One region of the Rossellomorea sp. FM04394 genome, then DNA from elsewhere that is predicted to be linked to it. Evidence: predicted binding sites of a transcription regulator. Region 1 holds the regulator's gene; the other holds the start of a gene.
What was found. Region 1 encodes LexA, which represses DNA repair genes until DNA is damaged. Its sites were predicted from a motif close to CGAACATATGTTCG; they were not measured.

Region 2: the regulator LexA is predicted to act here: its motif matches at 3,060-3,073, upstream of parE (DNA topoisomerase IV subunit B).

What each region holds. Positions count from the first base shown of each region.
Region 1 is NZ_CP168654.1:1,998,528-2,003,772, forward strand. Features, by position in the region: gene glnA (type I glutamate--ammonia ligase) at 1-1,274, shown strand, start outside; gene lexA (transcriptional repressor LexA) at 1,397-2,017, opposite strand; gene ACCB35_RS09980 (LysM peptidoglycan-binding domain-containing protein) at 2,178-2,504, shown strand; gene ACCB35_RS09985 (recombinase family protein) at 2,516-3,166, shown strand; gene ACCB35_RS09990 (DUF896 domain-containing protein) at 3,272-3,505, shown strand; gene tkt (transketolase) at 3,758-5,245, shown strand, end outside.
Region 2 is NZ_CP168654.1:2,315,780-2,321,024, reverse strand. Features, by position in the region: gene parC (DNA topoisomerase IV subunit A) at 1-1,001, opposite strand, end outside; gene parE (DNA topoisomerase IV subunit B) at 1,005-2,975, opposite strand; gene ACCB35_RS11580 (CoA-binding protein) at 3,273-3,680, opposite strand; gene ACCB35_RS11575 (glycine betaine ABC transporter substrate-binding protein) at 3,875-4,774, opposite strand; gene ACCB35_RS11570 (ABC transporter permease) at 4,799-5,245, opposite strand, start outside.

The DNA of each region.
Region 1 (5,245 bases):
TTCGACTGCAATTCACTGACATTCTGGGGACGATCAAGAACGTAGAAATCCCTCTAAGCCAACTTGAGAAGGCTTTAGATAACAAGATGATGTTTGACGGATCTTCAATTGAAGGATTTGTTCGTATTGAAGAGTCAGATATGTACCTTTTCCCTGATTTAGATACATGGTTGGTATTCCCATGGACAGCTGAAAAAGGAAAAGTAGCCCGTCTAATCTGTGATATCTACAATCCAGATGGCACTCCATTCGAAGGAGATCCGCGTAACAACTTAAAGCGCATCTTAAGTCAAATGGAAGAGCTAGGGTTTACCGACTTCAATCTTGGACCTGAGCCGGAATTCTTCCTCTTTAAATTAGACGTAAACGGTGAGCCGACATTGGAATTAAACGATAACGGTGGCTATTTCGATTTAGCTCCTACAGATTTAGGGGAGAACTGCCGTCGTGATATCGCATTAGAACTGGAAGAAATGGGCTTTGAAATCGAAGCATCCCACCATGAAGTAGCTCCTGGTCAACATGAGATCGACTTCAAATATGCAAATGCATTAAAAGCCTGTGACGATATTCAGACATTCAAACTAGTGGTAAAAACGATTGCACGTAAACATGGTTTACACGCAACATTCATGCCGAAACCATTATTCGGTGTGAATGGTTCAGGAATGCACTGCAATATGTCCTTATTCAAAAATGGAGTGAACTCTTTCTTTGATGAAAAAGGTGACTTACAACTAAGTGATACTGCCCGTCAATTCCTTGCTGGTATCATTAAGCATGCTACTGCTTTTACAGCAATCACGAATCCGACTGTAAACTCATACAAGCGTTTAGTTCCAGGGTACGAAGCACCTTGTTATGTTGCCTGGTCTGCACGTAACCGAAGCCCATTAATCCGTATCCCTGCTTCTCGTGGATTAAGCACACGTGTTGAAGTACGTAGTGTCGATCCGGCGGCTAACCCTTACCTGGCAATGGCTGTATTATTAGCAGCAGGATTAGATGGTGTTAAGAATAACCTGCAAGCTCCTAAGCCGATTGACCGCAACATTTATGTTATGGACAAAAAAGAGCGTGAAGAAGCGGGTATCGTAGATCTTCCTGCAACTTTACATGCTGCATTAGAAAACCTTAAAACAAATGAAGTAATCGTTAAATCTCTTGGAGAACACATTTTCGAACATTTCGTGGAAGCGAAAGAGATCGAATGGGATATGTTCCGTACACAAGTACACCCATGGGAACGCGAGCAATACATTCAAATGTATTAATCCTTAAAAGCAAAGCAGTGGGTCGTAGGGAAAACGCTACGACCCACTGCTTATTTTTTTACAAAAGTCTTTCGAAATACAGAAAAAATGAAGCCGCTATTAAACATAGCGGCTTAAACGTACTAATGTACTTGACGATAAACTCCGACGACTTTACCTAAAATGGATACATTTCGTAAAATGATCGGATCCATTGTTGAATTCTCTGGCTGTAATCGAACATAATCCTTTTCTTTAAAGAAGCGTTTTACAGTCGCTTCATCTTCTTCTGTCATTGCTACGACGATGTCTCCATTGTTCGCTGTTTGCTGCTGACGCACGATAACAAAATCTCCATCCAAAATCCCGGCTTCTATCATACTATCACCCATGATTTCGAGCATGAACACCTGTTCGTCTGAAGGTGCCATACGCTCAGGCAGGGGAAAGAATTCTTCGACATTCTCCACAGCCGTGATGGGTTGACCTGCTGTAACTTTACCGATTAAAGGAACGTTAACAACACGCTGGCGTGGAATCGTATCCTCTTCAAGATTTAAGATTTCGATGGCTCTTGGTTTGGTGGGATCTCTACGAATAAGACCTTTACTCTCTAACCTGGCCAGATGTCCGTGTACGGTGGAACTAGAAGCAAGACCAACGGCTTCCCCGATTTCCCGTACGGAAGGTGGGTACCCTTTTTCTCTAACTGCAATTTTAATATATTCTAGTATGTCCTGCTGTCTTTTAGACAATTTTGTCATGTTCACGCACCTCTATTATAGATCTTATGTTCCCATTATAGCATGTCTTTCCAGTCGATACAAACATAAGTTCGAATTTCTGTTGACACCAAACGAATGTTCGTATTACAATGAATATATCAAAAAAACAGAACAAACATTCGTATGGAGGTATTTTTTTATGTTAACACACATTTGGAATCGTTTCTCTTACATTATTATATTATTTATTTTAGCACTTTTATCTGCAGCCTATTTGCTAGTGGTTATGGCAAACCAGCCGTCATATCAAAGCATCACCGTTCAGGATGGAGACACGCTTTGGACTATTGCCAAACAGTATAATGAAGAATATTCTATGACAGTGGAAGAATTTATCGCTTGGGTCGGAGAGGAAAATAATCTTACATCATTCTCAATCAAACCCGGTGAATCACTTGTGTTACCTATAGAAAATCCAACATTATCCACCCATTCAGATTATGAATTGGTAATGAACGAAGAATAGAGGGATAGAAAATGAAGGCAGTTATTTACTGCAGAGTAAGTACAAAGAAAGACACACAGGAAACATCTTTGGAGCGTCAAGAAGAGGAATTAGTGAAATTAGCACAAGAACGCCAATACGAAGTGGCTGCTATCATAAAAGATCAAGCAAGCGGTTTTGAATTAGATCGTCCTGGTGTACTGGAACTTCTTGATTTGATTAAAGATGACTCGATTGCGGCAGTTCTCATACAGGACGAAACGAGGATTGGCAGAGGAAATGCAAAAATTGCACTCATTCATTGTTTATTAAAAGAAGAAGTCAAGATTATCAGTCAAACACATAGTGGTGAGCTTCACTTATCTGAATCAGATTCTATGGTCATAAATATCGTGAGCATGGTTGAGGAGTACCAAAGGAAAATCCATAATTTAAAAATCAGACGAGGTATGAAGAGGGCAGTGGAAAATGGCTTTCAACCCCATAAAAATCTTAAAAACAAAGGGAATGTAGATGGGAGAGAGCGGATTGAAGTACCTGTCGAGGAAATTGTCAGGTTAAGAAAGAACGAATTGACTTTTGCTGAAATTGCAGCGACTTTAAGAGGGTTTGGATATGATGTTTCCAAAGCTACCGTACATAGGCGTTTTAAAGAATATATGGCTTCATTGGAAAATGCGTAACTCTTGTTTTATCTCCTTTAGTCTAGTAATATGGCAATAGTATGTCGCTTAACTTTGAGTTGTGTTTTAGATTTTGCTGATTATGCAATAAAGGAGTTTTTATAGATGCTTTCAAAAACAAAAATGAATCGAATCAATGAACTTGCGAAAAAGTCTAAAAGCAATGGACTTACAGAACAAGAAGCAAAAGAGCAGTCCAAACTGAGAAAAGAATACCTTGAAACGTTTCGTCAATCGATGAAAGGTACAATAGAAAATACAAGAATCTTTGATCCGGAAGGTAATGAAGTGACCCCTAAAAAGATTCAGGATATCCAGAGCAAAAAGAAAATGCATTAAAGTGAATGAGCTGCCAGGCTTTAGAAGAGCCTTGGCAGTTTTTTAGTATTCCGAATTAAAGGAAAACATTCCCTTTTTAGCTTATCCACGCTTATGCTATTAGGGGCTGTGCAAATCCCCTCCGCTTTTGTTTTTGCAAGGGTTTTTATTTTTCAAGGATGATAAAGTCATGTTATCATTCAAGATAGTTGTATAAACTACCAAAGAAGATTAATATTAATAAGGTACATTAAAAGGAAGGATGTCTGACAAATGTTTGATAAAACAGATCAATTAGCAATTAATACAATCCGTACATTATCTATTGATGCAATAGAAAAAGCAGGTTCGGGACACCCTGGAATGCCTATGGGAGCTGCTCCGATGGCGTATGCTCTTTGGACAAAATTTATGAATCATAACCCGAAAAATCCTGAGTGGTTCAACCGCGATCGCTTCGTTTTATCCGCTGGTCATGGTTCTATGCTATTATATAGCCTTCTTCATTTATCTGGTTATGATGTTTCAATGGATGATCTTAAAGAATTCCGTCAATGGGGAAGTAAAACTCCAGGACACCCTGAATACAAACATACTCCAGGAGTAGAAGCAACGACTGGGCCACTCGGTCAAGGAATTGGTATGGCGGTTGGTATGGCATTGGCTGAAAGACATTTAGCGTCTACATACAATAAAGATCAATACGATATTGTAGATCATTTTACATATTCTATCTGTGGAGATGGAGACTTGATGGAGGGGGTATCCTCTGAAGCAGCTTCATTAGCAGCACATTTAAAATTAGGCCGTCTTGTTGTTCTTTATGATTCAAATGATATTTCTCTTGATGGGGATTTAGATAAATCTTTCTCTGAAAGTGTGAAAGGTCGCTTTGAATCTTATGGTTGGCAATATATTCGCGTTGAAGACGGTAATGACCTTGAGGAAATTTCTAAAGCGATCGAAGAGGCTCAAGGTGATACAACTCGTCCTGCAATGATCGAAGTTAAGACTGTCATCGGGTATGGTGCTCCTAATAAATCAGGTAAATCAGACGTTCACGGTGCTCCACTGGGTGAAGACGAAATGAAGCTCACGAAAGAAGCTTACCAATGGACATTTGAGCAAGATTTCCATGTTCCAGATGAAGTATACAGCCGCTTCGAGGAAAAAATCCAACAAGCAGGTTCTCAAAGAGAAGAAGAGTGGGCTAACCTATTCATTAAGTACCAAGAAGAACATCCAGAACTTGCTGCACAATTAGAAGCTGCCATTAAAGGCGATCTACCACAAGGATGGGATCGTGACATTCCTGTCTATGAAGAAGGTAAAGCATTAGCAAGCAGAGCTTCTTCCGGTGAAGTCTTGAATGCGATCGCTAAGAATCTTCCTTCATTCATTGGTGGATCAGCAGACTTAGCGGGATCCAACAAAACGATGATCAAAGATGAAGCAGATTTTATGCCTGAATCTTATGAAGGACGTAATATCTGGTTTGGAGTTCGTGAATTTGGTATGGGTGCTGCCATGAATGGTATGGCTCTCCATGGTGGACTGCACGTATTCGGGGGAACATTCTTCGTATTCAGTGATTATTTAAGACCTGCTATCCGTTTAGCCGCATTAATGGGCTTACCGGTAACGTATGTTTTCACTCATGATAGTATCGCTGTCGGAGAAGATGGACCTACACATGAACCTGTAGAACAGCTTGCTTCATTACGTGCAATGCCTAACCTTTGTGTCATCCGACCTGGTGAT
Region 2 (5,245 bases), 320 kb from region 1:
GCAACCATATTAAAGTTATAGGCGATTTGAAGATCACTGTTCTTATAGAGATAGTTTAAGACGCCTGTGGCATCTGCATCTTTCTTTAACTCAATAACGATGCGCATTCCATCGCGGTCTGTTTCGTCACGAACTTCTGAAATTCCTTCCACTTTGCGATCCACACGGAATTCATCCATTTTCTTAACGAGGTTCGCTTTGTTTACCTCATAGGGAATTTCCGTTATGACGATCTGTTGTTTGCTTCCACGGATATTTTCTATGTCAGCCTTACCACGCACAACCACTTTTCCTTTTCCGGTTTCGTAGGCTTTTTTAATACCGTCTACCCCTTGAATGATGCCACCTGTTGGAAAATCAGGTCCTTTTAAGACCGTCATTAAATCATCCACCGTACTTTGTGGCTTTTCTATACGCATGATTGTCGCATCAATGACTTCATCTAGGTGATGAGGTGGAATGTCAGTTGCATATCCTGCTGAGATACCGGTTGATCCGTTGACTAAAAGGTTCGGAAAACGTGACGGCAAAACAGTGGGTTCACTGGATGTATCATCAAAGTTCGGTACAAAGTCCACGGTTTTCTTATCTATATCACGCAAGAGCTCCATGGAGATCGCAGAAAGCCGTGCCTCTGTATAACGCATGGCAGCAGGAGGATCTCCGTCAATGCTTCCGTTATTTCCATGCATTTCGACTAAATATTTCCGCACTTTCCACGTTTGACTCATACGCACCATGGCATCATACACCGATGTGTCACCATGTGGGTGATAGTTACCGATAACGTTACCGACGGTTTTCGCTGATTTACGGAATCCTTTTTCCTGGGTGTTTCCATCCACATACATGGCGTAAAGAATACGTCTTTGTACAGGTTTCAATCCGTCGCGTGCATCTGGTAATGCACGTTCCTGGATGATGTATTTACTATAACGTCCAAATCGGTCGCCAAGTACCTCCTCCAGAGGCAAGTCTTGATATCTTTCTACAGTTGTCATATATTACCCCTCCTCTGCGACCGTTATGTTTTCATTTTCAAGAATGCTACCATCTTCTTCCAATCCGAATGCTACATTGCTTTCTATCCATTTACGGCGCGGCTCTACTTTATCACCCATGAGAGTGGTGACGCGACGCTCGGCTCTGGCCGCATCATCAATGCGGACACGTATCAGTGCACGTGTTTCAGGATCCATCGTCGTTTCCCACAGTTGATCGGCGTTCATTTCTCCAAGACCTTTGTAGCGCTGGATCATATAGCCTTTACCGACTTTAGAAATGGCTCCTTGAAGCTCTTCATCCGTCCAAGCATACTCAAGTTTCTGTTTCTTCCCTGCTCCTTTACTCACTTTGTAGAGAGGAGGAAGGGCAATATACACTTTCCCTGCTTCTAATAATGGTTTCATGTAGCGATAGAAGAAGGTTAATAGCAGAACCTGGATGTGGGCTCCATCCGTATCGGCATCGGTCATGATGACAATTTTGTCATAATTGATATCGTCGACATTGAATTCAGGGCCGACCCCGCCACCGATCGCATGGATGATCGTATTGATTTCTTCATTTTTGAAAATATCCTGAAGCTTGGCTTTTTCCGTATTGATGACTTTCCCCCGAAGTGGAAGAATGGCTTGGAATTTTCGGTCACGACCTTGCTTAGCCGAACCTCCTGCTGAATCACCCTCCACCAGGTAAAGCTCGTTACGCTGAGGGTTTCTCGATTGAGCCGGTGTTAATTTACCAGATAGAACGGTTTCAGAACGCTTTCGTTTCTTTCCGTTACGTGCATCTTCTCTTGCTTTACGTGCTGCTTCACGTGCTTGAGCGGCTTTAATGGATTTCTTGATAAGAAGGGAACTTGTATCTGGATTTTCTTCTAAGAAATAAAGAAGATGCTCAGAAACAACCGCATCCACAGCTGAACGCGCTTCACTCGTACCAAGCTTTCCTTTCGTCTGCCCCTCAAACTGTAGGAGATGCTCCGGTATACGCACAGAGACGATGCTGGCAAGCCCTTCACGAATGTCGGTCCCTTCAAGATTTTTGTCCCGATCTTTTAAAATCCCGACTTTACGGGCGTACTCATTAAAGACACGGGTCATCGCTGTCTTTGCTCCGGCTTCGTGTGTACCTCCGTCTTTTGTACGAACATTGTTTACGAAAGACAGAATGTTTTCCGAGAAACCGTCGTTAAACTGAAAAGAGAATTCCACTTCAATCGTATGGTGTTCCCCTTCAAAGAAAGCAACGTTATGAAGTACATCTTTTTCTTCGTTAAGGTATTGAACAAAAGCCTGAATGCCGCTTTCAAAGTGAAAGACTTCCTTCTGATCATGACGCTCATCAATGATTTCGATTTTTAATCCTTTTAGCAGGAAGGCAGATTCCCTTAGACGCTCACATAGCGTTTCGTAATTATACGTAGTATTGCTGAAAATCTCCGGATCAGGTTTGAAATGGATACAAGTTCCTGATTTTTTCGTTTTCCCGATCTTCTCAAGAGTGGTTTCAGGTTTTCCACCTTTTGTAAAACGCTGCTCATATTTTGTTCCATCTCTTTCAATCGTCACAACAAGCCATTCAGAGAGGGCGTTTACGACTGAGGCACCTACACCATGCAATCCACCACTGGTCTTGTACCCGCCTTGTCCGAATTTCCCTCCGGCATGAAGCACAGTCAAAATAACTTCAGGAGTCGGCTTTCCTAGTTTATGCATACCAGTCGGCATCCCCCGGCCTTTATCTTGCACAGAGATGCTATTATCCTTATGTATCGTAACAATTATCTCATTTCCGAAGCCGGCTAATGCTTCATCCACCGAGTTATCGACAATTTCGTATACTAAATGATGCAAACCTCTTGAATCTGTAGAGCCTATATACATTCCAGGTCTCTTACGGACGGCTTCTAGACCTTCTAATACTTGAATGGCATCATCATTGTAATCCATGGTCTTATTCTGGTTGGCCACGAACATTCCCCTTTCAAAACTTCTCTAACCGTAAACTAGTACTTGTACGGTATTATTGGTTATGTATATGTTTACTATAACACAAGAACGTTTGTTCGTTTACCTGTTTTGATCATTCTTTAGGTAAACCACTATTGCTTATTGTAGCGTTTTATTTGATTTTCGCAAATGTAATTCCTGTGACTGGCCTAAATGAGGCCTGGATTTCATTTATGTAGCATGTTATTTTCAGTGATAATGGAGAACCTTCCATCCGAAAAAAAACAAGCGGTAAGAGCCGCTTGTTACGAGTGAGGATTATTTGGTTAAAGCATGTTCAACCTTTATACAGCGATCCATAATGACTGTATACCCACGTTCTTTCAAAAAGCGATAAGCCTCTTCGTTCATTACACCAAGTTGTGCCCAAAACACGTTAGAATCGATTTCATCAAATTCTTTCGCGATCTCAGGCAAAAATTCTGAGCGGCGAAATACATTGACAATATCAATCGGTCCTTCAATCTCTTTCAGGTTGGATACGGCTTTAACGCCTAATGCCGATTCAATGGTTGGGTTCACAGGAATAATGTCATAGCCTTGATCCTGCATGGCTTTTGATACCATATAAGATGTTCGTGTTGGATTATCGCTTAATCCAATAACCGCAATTCGTTTTGATTGTTTAAGAATATTTCCGATTTCTTGTCGGGATGGGTTTTCCATGGGTGCTTACAACTCCTTCATCGATCCTTATCCATACATACTTTGACTGTTCCTTAAGTCCTATTCTTCTTTTATACCATATTTCCCTCTAACTTTTCAAAATTTTATAAATTTATTCTAATAAGAACAAAGTGTCAGATGGACAAAAGGAAGTGTTCCTCCTCCTATATCCTGCCTGACACTTTTTTAACATCTTACTCTTCAATTAATCCTTTGGAAATAAGAAATTCCCGTGCGACTTCTTTTGGATCTTTTTTATCCATATCCACTTTGGCATTCATCTCACTCATCTCTTCTTCAGAGATTTGTCCTGCTAATTCATTCAGGACTTCCTCTACTTCAGGGTGCTCTTCCAGGACTTCCTGACGGATGATTGGAGCGGCATCATATGGTGGGAAGAACCCTTTGTCATCAGTAGTCGTTTTCAGGTTGTAACGTTGTATTCTTCCATCGGTGGTAAAGGCCGGAATAATATCGACGTCCCCGTTCTTCACCGCTTCATACATAATGTTAGGATCGAAGCTTTCTTTTGCTTTGAATTCGTATCCGTAAGCTTCAGCAAATGCATCGTACCCATCGCCTTCACGTTCATAAAATTGATGTGGCGCACCAAAACTTAGATCTTTCGATAGGGGTACAAGGTCAGAGAAGGTTTTGGCATCGAATTCCTGATCTTGAGTATAAGCAAGGGTATACGTGTTTTCGAATCCAAGTGGTTTCAACCATGTCACATTAAACTTTTCCTCGTATCCTTTACGGACTTGTGACAGAATTTCATCAGCTGAAGCTCCTTCTGCCGCTTGCTCTTTTAGAACCGCTTCCAGTCCAGTTCCTGTGTACTCGATATATACATCTATATCGCCTTTTTCAAGAGCGGGTGTCAGAATCGATACTTCTCCCAATCCTTCTTCCACTTTAACATCGAGATCTGTTTTCTCTTTAAGAAGCTCTGCCATCATTTGAGTTAATATAAACTGCTCGGTCCACATCTTACCTGAAACCGTAATCGTGTCCTTCCCCCCGCCATTTCCGCAACCGGCGATCACAATAGTTAGGGCTATAAATAAAATAAAGGGTTTTAGTTTCTTTTTCATTCTTACTCTCCTTTGAAATGTGGTTTATTTCCGTGCTTTTAGTCCTTTAGGTGTTGTCATCCTTTCGAGAAGCTTTAGTAAAAAGTCGAAAGATAATGCAAGTAATGCAGCTGGAATGGCTCCTGCAAGTACTAAAGAATTATTCCAAGTAGAAAGTCCCCGATAGATGAGGTCGCCAAGTCCACCTGCTCCAACAAAGGTTGCAAGTGTCGCGACTCCAACCGTCAAGACAGTAGCAGTACGGATACCGGCCATTATGAAAGGCAGGGCGAGTGGTAGCTCCACTTTAAACAGAAGCTGTGAGCTTGTCATCCCCATCCCTCTGCCTGCTTCTATGACTCCCTCATCGACCCCGATGATCCCTGTGTATGTGTTCCTGAGTATCGGTAAGAGTGCATACACAGTCAGGGCAATGATCGCTGTAATACTACCTGTACCTAATAGGGGAATGAGAAATCCAAATAGTGCCAG